DNA from 4 places in the Paenibacillus sp. EB106-05-06-XG162 genome. Region 2 is predicted to be linked to each of the others. Evidence: riboswitches for the same ligand, from Rfam matches in the RefSeq annotation. Region 2 holds a riboswitch; each other region holds the start of a gene.

Region 1 (3,562 bases), on a different contig from region 2:
ACGGCATGCTCGCGAGCAATGAATTTGAAGAAGCTTGGCTGGATGAAGGATTCACCTCCTATGCAGAGGACCGCGTCATGGAGACGGAATACGGGATCGTCGCGAATTTGCCGATTGAATCGAGCTACATGACTGACCCAGCTCCTCTGTCTCTCTTTGCATGGAAGTACAAAGACTCCAATCAGTACGCCGAAAATGTGTACACACGTGGCAAGCTGGTGCTTATCGCCCTAGAGAAGCAAGTGGGAGCCAAGACGATGGCCAAAATTATGAAGACATATACGAAGAAATGGGCATTCCGTCATCCAACCACCTCAGATTTCCAGCATGTCGTCGAACAAGTCACGAAGAAGGATTGGACCGATTTCTTCAATCAATATGTCTATAAAGGGTTCATGACGGACTATGCTGTAGAGAGTATTACCGCTAAGAAGGTAGATAATAACGGAACATCCGCGTATGAATCCAAAGTCATTCTTCGTAAAAAAGGCGGTGATTATCCGCAGGTTCCTGTCGTATTCATGTTCAAAGACGGCACTTCCGTCAAGCGAACTTGGGACGGCGCATCAGCAACGATTCAATATACACTCACCCATAAGACACCGCTGGACTGGGTCATGATTGACCCGCAAGACACCATGGTGCTCGAGAATAAACGCATCAATAACTATATGAAGGCCCAAATTGATGAGGCCGTCAAAACACGAATCAATTTCAGCACAGCGAAACTGATCGAGAGTATCTTGAACGCACTCGGATGGTGAGGTGAACCCGGAATGAATTATATTAAAGAAAGCTTTAGCATCGTCAAACATCATTTTTATATCGTCATTATTCTATTCTTGTACCAGCTGATCTGGGGCTTCTTCCTCTATCGATTTATCGACGCCATCGTGGTTCCTATTCTGGAACACTACCCGGATCCCCACCCCACCGAGACGAGTATGCAGATGTTCCTGATTGAGAGTCAGTTCCAACTTATGAAGACGGACATCCTCGATTATTACCTCTGGATGCTCGCAGGGCTGTTCTTGATTCGCATGTTAATTACCCCATTCATCAACGCAGGACTCTACTATTCTATTCATCACCAAGACGATAAAGGACTCCTGTTCTTCAAAGGCATTAAATACGCTTGGAAGCCGGTCTGCTTATTCTATTGGCTGGAGAACCTGCTGATCCTTGCTCCTGCATACTGGGTAGTTCCATACTTCTATCAGGAATGGAAGCTCTACGATCTAGAGCACCTGGGGATATCCTTCCTCCCGATCATCTTCGGATGGATTGTATTCGCTTGGATCATTCACCAGTTGTTCTTATTTATGCAATTTGGACAGGTGAGCAAGGCCGGGGTATTCCAAGGGCTGCTCCTCTCCCTCAAAAATCTGCCGATGATCCTGGGGATCACCCTTCTATTACTTGCACTGCTGTTATTGATAAGCGGAATTTTCACAGCGGCCGCATGGATCTGGACAGGACTCCTTGCCATTATTCTTCATCAGACCTATCATCTCGTCCGCTCCATCGTCAAGGTATGGGGTATTGCAGCACAATATAAATTGTGGCAGAGCAAATGCTAATTCAACCCGACAAAGTGATGCTATTGCTTCGAAGCTGGTTCAGGTACTTTGCAGGGGCCCCGAAAAAGAAATAAAATAAATCTAAGCGAGCGCCCGCCCTGGAAGCTCTCAGAATGCCGATACTCGTCCAAATATCATAGGGAAGTAACGAATAAACCCGAATTTCGCCTAGCGAAGCTCGGGTTATTCGCTGTTTTTCGCAAAAAAATGGGATAAAAACGTAAAAAGGGTTTGTCAAAGCGCAGACCGTCTGGTAGAATAACAATTAGTTAAGATTTTGTAATAAGTTTGTAATCAATTTTGTCATTATTGTTATTTGTATCCGGTGCACCAAATCATTGAAGCCGAGTTCCTGCGCACCAGGAAACGGGGGAACCATCTTTGGGTGAATTGATCTTGCAAGTAAGGGATCATAGGGAGCCTTCAACCGAACCCTTAGCTAACCTCGTAGGCGTTGGAAGGAGTTTTACCCTTTTGAAAAAGTTATTCAGCTCTATGATCGTCACACTTGCATTAACGATGGCAGTCTCAGTTGGTAGCGCTTTCGCTGCTGATTCCAAACTTGACAAAGAAGTTAAGGATGTTCTTGGTACTCGCTATCAGAGCGGTGGCACATCGACAAGTGGATTTGATTGCTCTGGATTTACGATGTATATCTTCAAGCAATTCGACGTCAAACTTCCACACCAATCAGGATCCCAGTACAAGATGGGGACGAAAGTTGCAAAATCTGATCTTCAAACCGGAGATCTCGTATTCTTCAATACAAACGGTAAAGGCATCTCGCATGTCGGCATCTACGTAGGCGAGAACAAATTTGCACATGCATCCAGCAAAAAAGGGATTACAATTTCTAGCTTAAGCGATTCGTATTATGTGAAACGTTATGTTGGTGCAACAAGAGTGACGAATTCGGACATTTTTGATGACACCAATGACAATGACGGAAATCAAGATCACGATGATGTAGAATAATAAGAAGTAGCCCGCGAAGTCCATCCATTGGACAACATTCGTGGGTTTCTTTTTTAGATTTATAGTTTACATTTAATGTAATATATCTATATACTTTAAAGGGTGGACAAGCAGATTATTGGAATACCCTAGAGGAGGACTTTATCAATGCAAAAGATTAAAGTAGGTATTGTTGGTTACGGTAACTTGGGGAAAGGCGTGGAGAAAGCCATTCGTCAGAACCAAGACTTGGAGCTCGTAGCGGTATTCACTCGCAGACAGCCAGATCAAATCGCAACAGAAGGTATCAAATTCGAGCACATTTCCGCTACAGAGCAATATAAAGGCATCATTGACGTGATGATTCTGTGCGGAGGTTCGGCGACGGATCTTCCAGAACAGACACCTGTCATCGCCAGAATGTTCAACACAATCGACAGCTTCGACACGCATGCGAAAATTCCCGAATTTTTCAACACGGTGGATGCAGCTGCGAAAGAAGGCGGCAACCTCAGCGTTATTTCGACAGGCTGGGATCCGGGATTATTCTCCCTTAATCGACTTCTTGCTGAGTCTATCCTTCCAGAAGGCAAAGATTACACGTTCTGGGGCAAAGGCGTTAGCCAAGGCCACTCGGATGCGATTCGTCGCGTACCAGGCGTAAAAGCTGGCGTACAATACACCGTACCTGTTCAAGAAGTGATCGACCGCATTCGTTCAGGTGAAACGCCTGAGCTTGCTACACGTGAGAAGCATTTGCGTGAGTGCTATGTTGTCGCTGAAGAAGGCGCGAACCAAGATCAAATTCGCGAGACGATCGTGAATATGCCGAACTATTTCTCTGATTATGACACAACGGTAACATTCATCTCCGAGGAGCAGCTTCAGGCTGAGCACCAGGGCATGCCGCATGGCGGATTCGTTATTCGCAGTGGTGTAACTGGTGAGAATACGAAGCAAATTATTGAGTTTGGACTCAAGCTTGAGAGCAACCCTGAGTTCACGGCAAGCGTACTTGTAGCTTACGC
Region 2 (3,562 bases):
ATATCAGGCATGACCTTCTCAATTTGCTCCATCGCTTCTTTTCCGTTCTCCGCCCGCTCTACCACTTGGAAGCCGTACGATTCCCAGTCGATCTCTTGCAGCAATCCTTCTCTAACGTCTTCTTCATCATCCACGAGTATCAAATTGTACATGTTGCGGCTCCTCTTCCTGAATTCGAAAAAAAACATGAACCTAAGAGTAACCTCTGTAAGTTCATGCCTTGAACACTACTATATAAAAATAGGGGAAAATACGCCTTTCGGCAATACCTTTTGCAAAACTTCCGAAATTATTTCCATCATATAACGTTCTGGCTTCGCAATCTAGCGAAATACATCGCTCCTGAACATGGTTTGTGCTATGAATCGTTGTGATCTCACTCATTCGCATAATCCTCTTTACGTTGATGATGTATCATCGGATTGAGGCTTCTTGTTGTTCTGCAGCACTTGCAAATACGCATCTAGCCGGTCATATCGGTCCTCCCACAAACGTCTATAAGATATGAGCCAATCATCCATTTCTTGAAAAGGTTCTTGGCGCAGTTTATATATCCTACGGTTGGCGTCTGCAATCACATCAACGATCCCGGCATCTAGAAGTACGCGTAAATGCTTGGAGGCTTGAGGCTGCCGGATACCTAACCGTTCACTGATCTCTCCAACAGTAAGAGGACTGGATTGCAGCAATTCGACTATTTGAAACCGGTTCGGCTCGGCAAGGGCACTGAATATGCTTGCTTTCATCGATGAACCCGCTTCCTTCCTAAATAAAACTCATGATTTGATGTACTAATAATATATCACGATCGGAATATTCCTGTAAAGGAATATAATGGGATCGTCATTCATCTTTAAATCAAAAAAACTGCCTCAACGAATTGAGACAGTTGACAACCGACGAATTATTTCTTCAAATGATACGGTACAGTCGTGATTATCACATTTCGACGGAACAGCAAGTGTGCACGAATCATCAAGCTCGACTGGTTATGCAAGATATTATGCCAGCCTTTCTTCGGAATAAACTGTGGGATAATGACCGTCACCTGATAGTTGGATTCGCCGGCTTTACGCTGAACGGTATCAATAAATTTCGTTAATGGATTAATGATATTTCGATACGGTGAATGCAAGGTCACAAGTCTCACGTCAGGCTGCCATTTGTTCCACTTTTCCTCGAAAATCAATTCATCTTCTCGTTCGAAAGGAACGTGTACCGCAATGATCTGGTGAGGTGACAATGACTTCGCGTAATTCAGCGAGTTCTCAACCGCATGTGTAATCCCTGCGACTGGAAGAATAATGACATTTCCCTCAATCGGTGGGGCAGGCTCACAATCTGTAATGCGAAGCTGCTCGCCCACCGCATCGTAGTGCTTCCGAATTTGATGAAATATAGCAATAATTATCGGCAAGAAGATTAATACGGACCACACCTGTGTAAATTTGGTGACGAAGAACACGAGTGTGACGATCAAGCTAATCGTAGCGCCGGTCGTGTTAATAATAAACTTGGTAACCCAGCCTTTCGGCTTCTCACGGATCCACTTCAGCAACATCCCGGTCTGAGACAGTGTAAATGGAATAAATACTCCGACGGCATAGAGTGGAATGAGATGTTCCGTCTTCCCTTTGAATGCAACAATTAAGATAATGGACATGACCGCTAAGAAAATAATACCGTTCGAATATCCCAATCGGTCTCCACGCATGGTGAACATTCTTGGGATGAATTTATCTTTGGCTAGATTAACCGCTAGCAATGGGAAGGCAGAATACCCTGTATTCGCCGCAAGGATCAAGATTAATGCCGTCGTTCCTTGGATGAAGAAATACATAAAGTTCCTTCCGAAGGTCTGCTCAGCGATCTGTGATACAACCGTAACCTCTGCTTTAGGAGAAATTCCATAATAGTACGCTAAGAAGATGATCCCTGAAAATAAGAGCGCGAGTAATGATCCCATTGCAATTAACGTCTTCGCTGCGTTATTCGGTGCAGGATCCTTGAAGTTCGGTATCGCGTTCGAGATCGCCTCCACGCCTGTTAAAGCTGAACTTCCTGATGCAAATGCTTTTAAGAGCAGGAACAAACTGATTCCTGCGACCGGTGTCCCGATTGGGGCATGCAGATCAGGGGATACTTGACCTGTCAGGATATTATAAATGCCCACGCCCGATAAAATGAATAAAGCAAGTACGAACAAATACACTGGATAAGCCAAGATAGAAGCTGACTCCGTTACGCCCCTTAAATTTAAGATCGTAATAAACACAACAAATAGAATGGCAATCCCTACGTTATGTTCATGCAGACTTGGAAATGCGGACGTAATGGCATCTGTACCAGCAGATACACTTACGGCAACCGTAAGAATATAGTCAACTAATAGAGAACCGCCCGCGACCAACCCAGGGTACATGCCAAGGTTTTCCTTGGATACGACATAAGCCCCACCACCGTGCGGATATGCAAAAATAATTTGACGATAGGATAAAATTAGAGCGGTTAATAGAATTAAGACATCTATTCCAATGGGGATCGAATACCAAAATGCAGCTGAGCTAATGGTGATCAGAACAATTAAAATCTGCTCTGGACCGTATGCGACAGAGGATAAAGCATCTGAAGACAGAATAGCTAATGCTTTCGTTTTATTGATTTTTTGTTCGCCCAATTCCGTTGATTTGAGTGGTCTTCCAATTAATACTCGTTTTAAAATGGATAACATCGTAAGTATTGCTCCCCTTTTGGTTAATACAACTTGTAATCTGAATATGTGGCTATAATGCCTTGTATCGCAATGTTTTATCCATGTCAAAGACCAACCTCCAAGCCGTCATTTACGCATTTTGACAATAAAAAACCACAGAGGTGTGAACCTCTGTGGTCATATTGACACGATCACAGTATTCATATCCTCTCTCTCGATCAACGCTTACGAGGTTAGCTGTCGGATTCGGATGGCGAGAGTCACCCTACTGCATAACTGCAGATTCACCCCATGTGATGATACATTTATATCCATCACGTTGGTTCCCCCGTTTTCCCTAACGGAAAACTCAGCGAATATAAGAATTTATTGTAATGATTTATCTTGTAATGTTCATTTCCAACATTGAATATTACGCCATATTGATATCCTTGTAAAACGCGAAAAAGATGGCTGCAAATAAAAAAATGGGCGATTTTAATACCAAGAAAACGTTTACTTGTATCTTGCTCTTTCATTATCTATTTCACACGCCGTAATTCTTTATTTTTTATAAAAAATCCTCATCTGTCAGGTCAGCCTTGACAGTCATGGCAACTTTGCTCCCTGCAGCTGCAGCATAGATAACTTGAGAAGGTCTTACATAAGCCGCGTCTCCTGCTGCGTATAGACCTGCAACAGAGCTCCTACCTGCTGGATCGGTCACAATACCCCCGTATGCTGTCGTCTCATAGCCAAGCTGTTCACCAAACACAGCTTTAGGTACGAAGGTAGGGGTAATAAATCCTCCGCTCCGCTTGATCCAAGTGCCATCAGTAAAATGAACTTCTTCCAACATTCGATTCTTAC
Region 3 (3,562 bases), on a different contig from region 2:
TATCTTTCGTCCGCTTCGGCGTCGCAATATCGATGCGTGCCCCAGCTGAATTGATTTCTTTCATTATTTCTACAGCCCTTCATTTTCAATTTGCTCTAACGCGGCCAAGAACTCTTCTCGGCTAATCTGGAACATGCCGCAGCGTTTATAGAACTGCTTTCCGTTGCACATGCCAATCCCAAGTATATCTCCCATCGCCCTTCTACGACTCGCTGCATTCGGATGGGTAATTAGTCCTGCATCCATCAGATCACTCCAATCGATGAGCTGTTCATTCTTCTCATATTCCGTTCGCAGATGATCCAGTGCATACCGGATCGCTTCAGGCGATGCATTCTCTACACCGATGTCCCCTTTGTAGGTGGCATCCGCTTCCTTCAAGAAAGCGTGCTTGCAGCCCGGGATACGATTCGATATAATCTTGCGAATACGTTCCCCGGCATGATCCGGATCCGTCAGAATGATCACGCCTCGACGCTCCTGAGCCAGCGCAATACGCTTTAATATCGCATTGTTAATGGCAGACCCCCCAGTCTCGATCGTATCGGCCTCTACAGCCCGCCGAATGGCCGTGGTATCGTCTTTCCCTTCGACCACGATGACTTCCTTAATCATGTACAATCCGCTTCCTTTCTTTTCTTCCGCAAAATACAAAAAGAAGAGGTTTCCCTCTTCTTATCATGGCATATTGTTATGGATAATACTATATGATTAATACACGATTGGCAAATGAAGCATGGCCTAGAATTACGACCCTCATTAGCTCGCCGACGGTTTGACCGGTCCAATCACATAGACGGTATGCCCCTTCTTACGGCCGAATTTATTCGCTGTTTTTAGGGATTGAATATACACGTCGATCTTATTGCCCTTAATAGCGCCACCTGTATCTTCCGCTCGTCTTAATCCGACTCCTTCGATGTATACCCACCAGCCAATCGGAATGACGTCCTTATCTACAGCGATTGTGCGCCCTTCGGTTACGGTCGCGCCTGAAGCCGTCCGCGTTCCAATGCCATCTTCTTCCGAAGAATAGGCGGTTAACGTTACATTTTTCAGCACTTTTGCATATTTCACTTCTTTACCAAGGCTATGAATTTTCGCAACCCCTGGTCCGCCAGCAGACAAAGTTCGGACTTTAGCCTCAGGTTTCTTTGTACCATAAGCAACGATCTTGTGTGTTGCCTTGGATTTATAGGCCTTATCAACCATTTTGATCGAAACCAACTTACCATCTTCGAAGACCTTCTCAATCTTCTGAACAACAAGTCCAGACTTTCCGTCTTGGATTAGCTTCTGTTTGCCTTGCAGGAGCGTTGCATCGGGCTTTTTGACGAATTCAAAAGGAATCGATACTTCGCGGTTTACCAACTTCGTACTGACGCGTGTAATCTTAATCTCCAGTTTGTTCGAAATCGGTGTATTCAGCGCAGGTGTAATTTTATCGTCTTCAGATAATGTTATATTCGCAGCTGCGAGTACTTCTTTGACTGTTTTTTCGGTCGTAAACAAGTTTTTTGTCTGACCATCTGCTGTGACAAGAACGGGAACCGCACGCGTAATTTCAACGCTGTCACCATCCTTGAGCTCCGATTGGAGCGGCATCGACAGCTTGTCGTATGCGCCGACTTGTATAGCTTGTTCATCCAGTAGGTGCTGTAATACTGTGTTAGTCGTTTCGACCTGGATATGTTGTCCGTCTACGACCAGAGAAATATCCTTCTTGGCGTAAACATTCAGCACCACCATTAACATGAAAGTCATCGCGAGTGACAGTAGAGCCACGAGTGATATCAAACGCACGTTTTCATGCATCCATCGCAATGCGAAAGACATGCTGGATGATCGTGTACCATGGGATTCCTTAGTTTGGAAAACGCCCACGTCTTCAGACCTCCTTCATAGTCCCGCCGTCAGGTGTTACGCATGATCATAAATTGACGAAGACTATATACTGTATTTTTGCACAACGGCCGCATCAACCTGCATGTGACAGCTGTACACCATCCTCTGTTAGGTACGTCCCCCCACCTCCTGTTCTGTAACAGTATGACGTCCTACTCAACTTTATTCAAAAGAAAAGAAGCCTAGCGTAAAGAGGGTCTCTTTCGTGGCTTCCTGTTGGAAACAATAGTTGATGGCCGCACGAGGGTACCTCTCCCTGCACGCTTACGAGGTTAGCTGTCGGATTCGGACGTGAGAGTCGCCCTAAGATTGCTATCCCGCTCATGGCGAGAAGCCCTCTATTCACCCCATTAAGAAATCAATTACGAACCCTCCTGAGAAGGTCCATATCGGTTCCCCCGCTCTCCAATTTGGAGACTCAGCGATACAAAATGGATGGAACAATATTCAAACTCTGATTTGAATCATACTCTGAATGCTCCATGCTTGTAAAGAAGGCATCAAACTCATTTTTAGATATTAATGGTTAAAATTTTGTAATATTCTTCGATTTTTGAGATGAAAACTACCTATTTCACCCGTTTATTAAGTTTTTCATGCGTTTTTCACCGTTTTTCATCCTAACCGGAAACAGGCTTGGGCATTTTTCATCGTAATTTTAGCAACTTCTTCCAAATTTAGCCCTTTTATTTCCGCTGCCGCCTCCGCAACAAGACGTACATAACCTGTCTCATTTCGCTTCCCGCGATAGGGGTGCGGCGTCAAATATGGCGAGTCCGTTTCGATCAAAAATCGGTCATTCGGAACGTTCGCGAGGACCTCTTTGGGAACCCTTGCATTCTTGAATGTAAGGGGGCCGCCAAATGAAATATAGAATCCCAAATCTAGGCATTGCTTGGCAATTTCCCAGCTGCCGGAGAAGCAGTGCATTACGCCTCCACATTCCTCAGCATGCTCTTCGCGCAAAATGCGAACGACATCCTCGTGCGCATCCCGATTATGAATAACGATCGGCATATTAAGACGCTTTGCTAACCGAATTTGTTCACGGAATACGCGATGCTGCACATCCTTTGGTGAGGTATCCCAGTAGTAGTCCAGTCCGATCTCACCAATCGCAACAACCTTCTCATGTGCACATAACTTTTCAATCCACTCGAGGTCACCAGGCTGCATCGTAATCGCGTCTTGCGGGTGCCAGCCTACAGCAGCATAGATAAAATCATAGCTTTCCGCCAATTTCATGGTCGTCGGGATCGTCTCACGGTTAAACCCGATATTGACCATCTGCGTAACGCCTTGTTCCAGCGCTCTTGCAATGACTTCCTCCCGATCTTCGTCGAATTGTTCAGCGTCTAAATGCGTATGTGTGTCGAATAACATCAGTCCATAATCCCCTTCTAATGTCTTAATTTGATATCTTTTGTCCTTGATTATGTCGTTGGCACATCGAATAATTTAGAAATTTCCCGATCAAGCAGGTGGGCAACGGCGCGTAGTTTATTTTCAGGAAAATACAAACGAAATTTGCCTTTGCGAATGCCGCTGATTGAACGCACAATTTCGGATACTTCGGAAATTTCCCGAAGCTGTTCATGATGATCCAAGAGCACTATCTGCTTGCCCATCGGATGTTCTCCTGAGCGATAAATCGAAT
Region 4 (3,562 bases), on a different contig from region 2:
TTAACTAAGAAAGGCATCCAACACAAAATGCCGGCTGCCTCCAAAATACTATTGAATTAATGTTCCCCCGCAAGCAAGAGCTAGAATGTCTTTTTTTATACTCGCTTTTTATACGCTCTCATTGCAAAGATATAAGCCAGGAGCATAATTCCAACACACCACGCGATCGCGATCCATATATCGTTACCCACCGGCTGCCCTGACAGCAATGCGCGGATGGCTTCCACGATCGAGGTCACCGGTTGGTTTTCGGCAAAGACGCGAACGACGGTCGGCATCGACTCGGTTGGCACAAACGCCGAGCTGATAAATGGCAGGAAGATAATCGGGTAGGCAAAGGCGCTCGCGGTATCGACCGTTTTTGCGGACAGTCCGGCAATGGCTGCGACACATGTTAATCGTTTGACCAGCTGCCTCTATATCATGATTCAACTATCGTGTCCCGTTAGCGAAATATCACGACAAAACCTTACTTTGGCTTCGAAGGATGTTTTATACTTAACAGGTTCACCGTTTTTTCTAAGGATGTGTATTCGTAACTCGCCAGATACTCATGATTTTCTTCAATAAGATTCCAAGTATTCTCATCATCAATTGTTATTTTAAATTGTTGTTTTGATTTAGCGAAGGGGTCAGTAGCGGTTATCCAGTATTCCTTTCCTGTTATGTCCTTATTAATAATCATCAAATATGACGTTGTGTTTGATTTTGATGTTGAGTTACATCCAGCCATCGTCACTAGTATGAGCAAGTACAAACATACTCTTTTCACCTCATCTCACCTCACATTATCATAACCCACATTCAGTTGATTGTACCATTTATTGTTTATTTCTGAACTGAATAAATCTGCCCGTAAGTTCAATCATCTAACTTCAATAACAAAAACTGCTGATGTATCACCTTTCGAAAATTCACCATCATCGGTTGTCCAGAACGCTGAAATCCCGTAGTAATAAGTACCTTGTTCTTTTGGAGCATTAAAAGATCCATTTTTCAAAGGAATTGGTATTGTTTTATCATCGACAAATTGCTGAATGTTCAACCCATTAGGTGCTGGTTTATAAGCAAAAGAAACTGTAATGTCTCCTTCAGGAGTTATAGCAGTAGGTGTAATGCCTCTTAACATTGTATTTCCTCCTGCATAATCTGCACATCCTAAATTGCCCCAACAATAACTACTCTGGATAACTGGAATTTGAGTTTGCCCCGAAGCAACACTGGGAAGAGGTGGGGATTTTTTAATTATTCTAATACCAACGTTCCTAGCGTATCCTTCAAACCTTGTATTTGCTACTAGGTTTCCTACAAATGGAGTTAAATAAATGAACACTACCAGTAAAGCTAAAAATCCCGTAACAGGTATAATAAATGTTTTTTTTCGACGCATCCCAAGCTCCTTTTAACATAAAATCACCTATATATAGACGTGATTTTACCGTATTAGTTACATCATCTCATTTGAAAATGTTTTAAACTATCCTGCCCAATCGTATTATGAGGTATAGGCATATTTATTGCCCCATTCCCTCTCGAATTCATCCAAAGCCGCTACTGCCGAATTTTTATTTCCTTAAGTATATAGAAAAGTACCCCATAGAGTAGACCTTTTTTAGGTGTCTACTCTATGGGGTATAGATCAGGCTTATCCTTTTTCATGCAAACACTAATTCACCATTTCATGATAACTCTTTTCATCTACTACACGCCGAGCTGTAACATAACGATCTTGGTAGTACGTATCCGTCAACTTGCTTATTCTTACTCCCTTACTGCTAGAGGAGTGAGCGAATTGATTGTCACCTATGTAAATTCCTGCATGGGAGATACCCGTACCTAAGGTATTAAAAAACACTAAATCTCCCGTTCGTAGGTTCTTTTTAGCTATCGGTGTCCCTACTTTAGCCTGTGACTGGGATGTGCGCGGTAGGTCAGTCACATCAAATTTTTTTAATACATACAAGATAAATCCGGTACAATCAAACCCTGCAACAGTGGTACCACCCCATAAATATGGTGTCCCTAGTACGTGATTCACTTCACTTTCTAGCTTAACCTCACTTGCAAATGTACTTGGTGCAGCGGCAGTGAATACGACTGCAGCTCCTAATAAAGATAAGATGAGTTTCTTCAGAACCTTGTTCTCCCTTCGATGCCTACGGAGTTAGCTGAGGGTTCGGTTAAAGGTTCCCTATATTCTCTTGCTTACAAGAATAATTCACCCGGGATGGTTCCCCCGTTTTCAAAAACGAAATTCGGCAATTGGTTAATATTTTGTAACTATTTATACTTTAATATACCGAGTAATCGATGTCAACCTTTTCACAAATTCAATATTTTAAATTTTTATCTATATATTCTCTGCACTACCATATAATACAATGCACTATTTATGAGCCTTTCATCAAGAAAATAGCCTCTCAAAAGCAAATCAACTCCTATTCGTGGGGTCTATCCTCTTTATCTTTCCTGTCTAGACGAATACCGATATGCACCAATAAAAGATACAAAAATGTAATAATTAACCTTATTCCCAAATGCTTATTGCGGTATAGTGTACTGCTAGCTTAATAGCTTTTAAATTAACTCAATATCTTTTCATTAAACTGCCCGTTACTTCAATGAACCTTTCTTAAAACACAGCAAGACTGCCGTTCAATATCGGCAGTCTGTACAATTATCTATTATGCTGAACCTTAGTAACGGGAATCCATAATTCGACATCCAATTCTTCAGTAAACACCTGTTTTTCAACGCCAATTTGGATTTCAGGACCAACCTGTATCATAGGTCCTTCAACTTGCTCATATCCTGAGGAAGGAAACCATTCCCCATAGATGCGATGCCATTTTTCTTTTTCCCAAGGAACTTTCATTTCAAATACTACCCATGTCTTAGCTGGCACAATGAATTGTGAGAAGGTTTCGGGGCAAGGGTTCGTAGTTGCCACGGCCAAGTAATAATCATAATCTCGCTTCTCACGTACACCTTCTCCAAAACTCACATGTAGAATTCCGTAAGGCTCTTGATTGTTAAGAGATTTTAGTTCGGCATACGTCTCAATCTCTGTTGATTTCCAAACCTGTTCTACACCTGGATGCTCCCCAACATCTACTGCTGTAACACGATTCGTGATCCCAACCAGTTGAAACGAATCCTTATACTCAATCCTATACTTCATTGGCTCACTACCTCCTATAGATAATCGAAAGGTCATTGGAGGATATGCTTTTAGTGAACGGTTGTTAGTTCTTGCTTCGGTTGGGGTTGTTCCATGTAAGCTTATAAATGCACGTGTAAACGCATCGGGTGAACTGTATCCGTATTTTACTGCGATGTCGATCACCCTGAGCCTACTATTTTGCAAATCAAAAGCTGCAAGTGTAAGGCGTCTACGACGAATATATTCTTGGATAGGAATACCCGCCAAATATGAAAACATTCTCTTGAAATGATATACAGAACAATATGCGCGTTTAGCCACCTCATGTTCATCTATTCCATTCTCAAGGTTTTGTTCAATGTATTCTAATGCCCCGTTCAAATTTTCCAGCATATTCAT

The links. Region 2 has a riboswitch for cyclic di-AMP ahead of AC3WU2_RS15425 (APC family permease). Riboswitches for the same ligand answer to the same signal wherever they lie in the genome.
Region 1: another riboswitch for cyclic di-AMP. It lies ahead of AC3WU2_RS27855 (C40 family peptidase); the one in region 2 lies ahead of AC3WU2_RS15425 (APC family permease).
Region 3: another riboswitch for cyclic di-AMP. It lies ahead of AC3WU2_RS28680 (resuscitation-promoting factor); the one in region 2 lies ahead of AC3WU2_RS15425 (APC family permease).
Region 4: another riboswitch for cyclic di-AMP. It lies ahead of AC3WU2_RS18625 (C40 family peptidase); the one in region 2 lies ahead of AC3WU2_RS15425 (APC family permease).

What each region holds. Positions count from the first base shown of each region.
Region 1 is NZ_JBYTDT010000022.1:25,817-29,378, forward strand. Features, by position in the region: gene AC3WU2_RS27845 (M1 family metallopeptidase) at 1-764, shown strand, start outside; gene AC3WU2_RS27850 (carbamoyl transferase) at 777-1,580, shown strand; cyclic di-AMP (ydaO/yuaA leader) riboswitch at 1,913-2,049, shown strand; gene AC3WU2_RS27855 (C40 family peptidase) at 2,055-2,555, shown strand; gene AC3WU2_RS27860 (diaminopimelate dehydrogenase) at 2,703-3,562, shown strand, end outside.
Region 2 is NZ_JBYTDT010000006.1:151,675-155,236, reverse strand. Features, by position in the region: gene AC3WU2_RS15435 (response regulator) at 1-152, opposite strand, end outside; gene AC3WU2_RS15430 (ArsR/SmtB family transcription factor) at 399-746, opposite strand; gene AC3WU2_RS15425 (APC family permease) at 905-2,731, opposite strand; cyclic di-AMP (ydaO/yuaA leader) riboswitch at 2,920-3,078, opposite strand; gene AC3WU2_RS15420 (NAD(P)/FAD-dependent oxidoreductase) at 3,264-3,562, opposite strand, start outside.
Region 3 is NZ_JBYTDT010000024.1:54,248-57,809, forward strand. Features, by position in the region: gene rsmA (16S rRNA (adenine(1518)-N(6)/adenine(1519)-N(6))-dimethyltransferase RsmA) at 1-64, opposite strand, end outside; gene rnmV (ribonuclease M5) at 70-615, opposite strand; gene AC3WU2_RS28680 (resuscitation-promoting factor) at 760-1,884, opposite strand; cyclic di-AMP (ydaO/yuaA leader) riboswitch at 2,153-2,339, opposite strand; gene AC3WU2_RS28685 (TatD family hydrolase) at 2,521-3,288, opposite strand; gene AC3WU2_RS28690 (HD domain-containing protein) at 3,339-3,562, opposite strand, start outside.
Region 4 is NZ_JBYTDT010000009.1:340-3,901, reverse strand. Features, by position in the region: partial or broken gene AC3WU2_RS18635 (ABC transporter permease) at 96-398, opposite strand; gene AC3WU2_RS18630 (hypothetical protein) at 866-1,390, opposite strand; gene AC3WU2_RS18625 (C40 family peptidase) at 1,667-2,134, opposite strand; cyclic di-AMP (ydaO/yuaA leader) riboswitch at 2,139-2,271, opposite strand; gene AC3WU2_RS18620 (AraC family transcriptional regulator) at 2,678-3,562, opposite strand.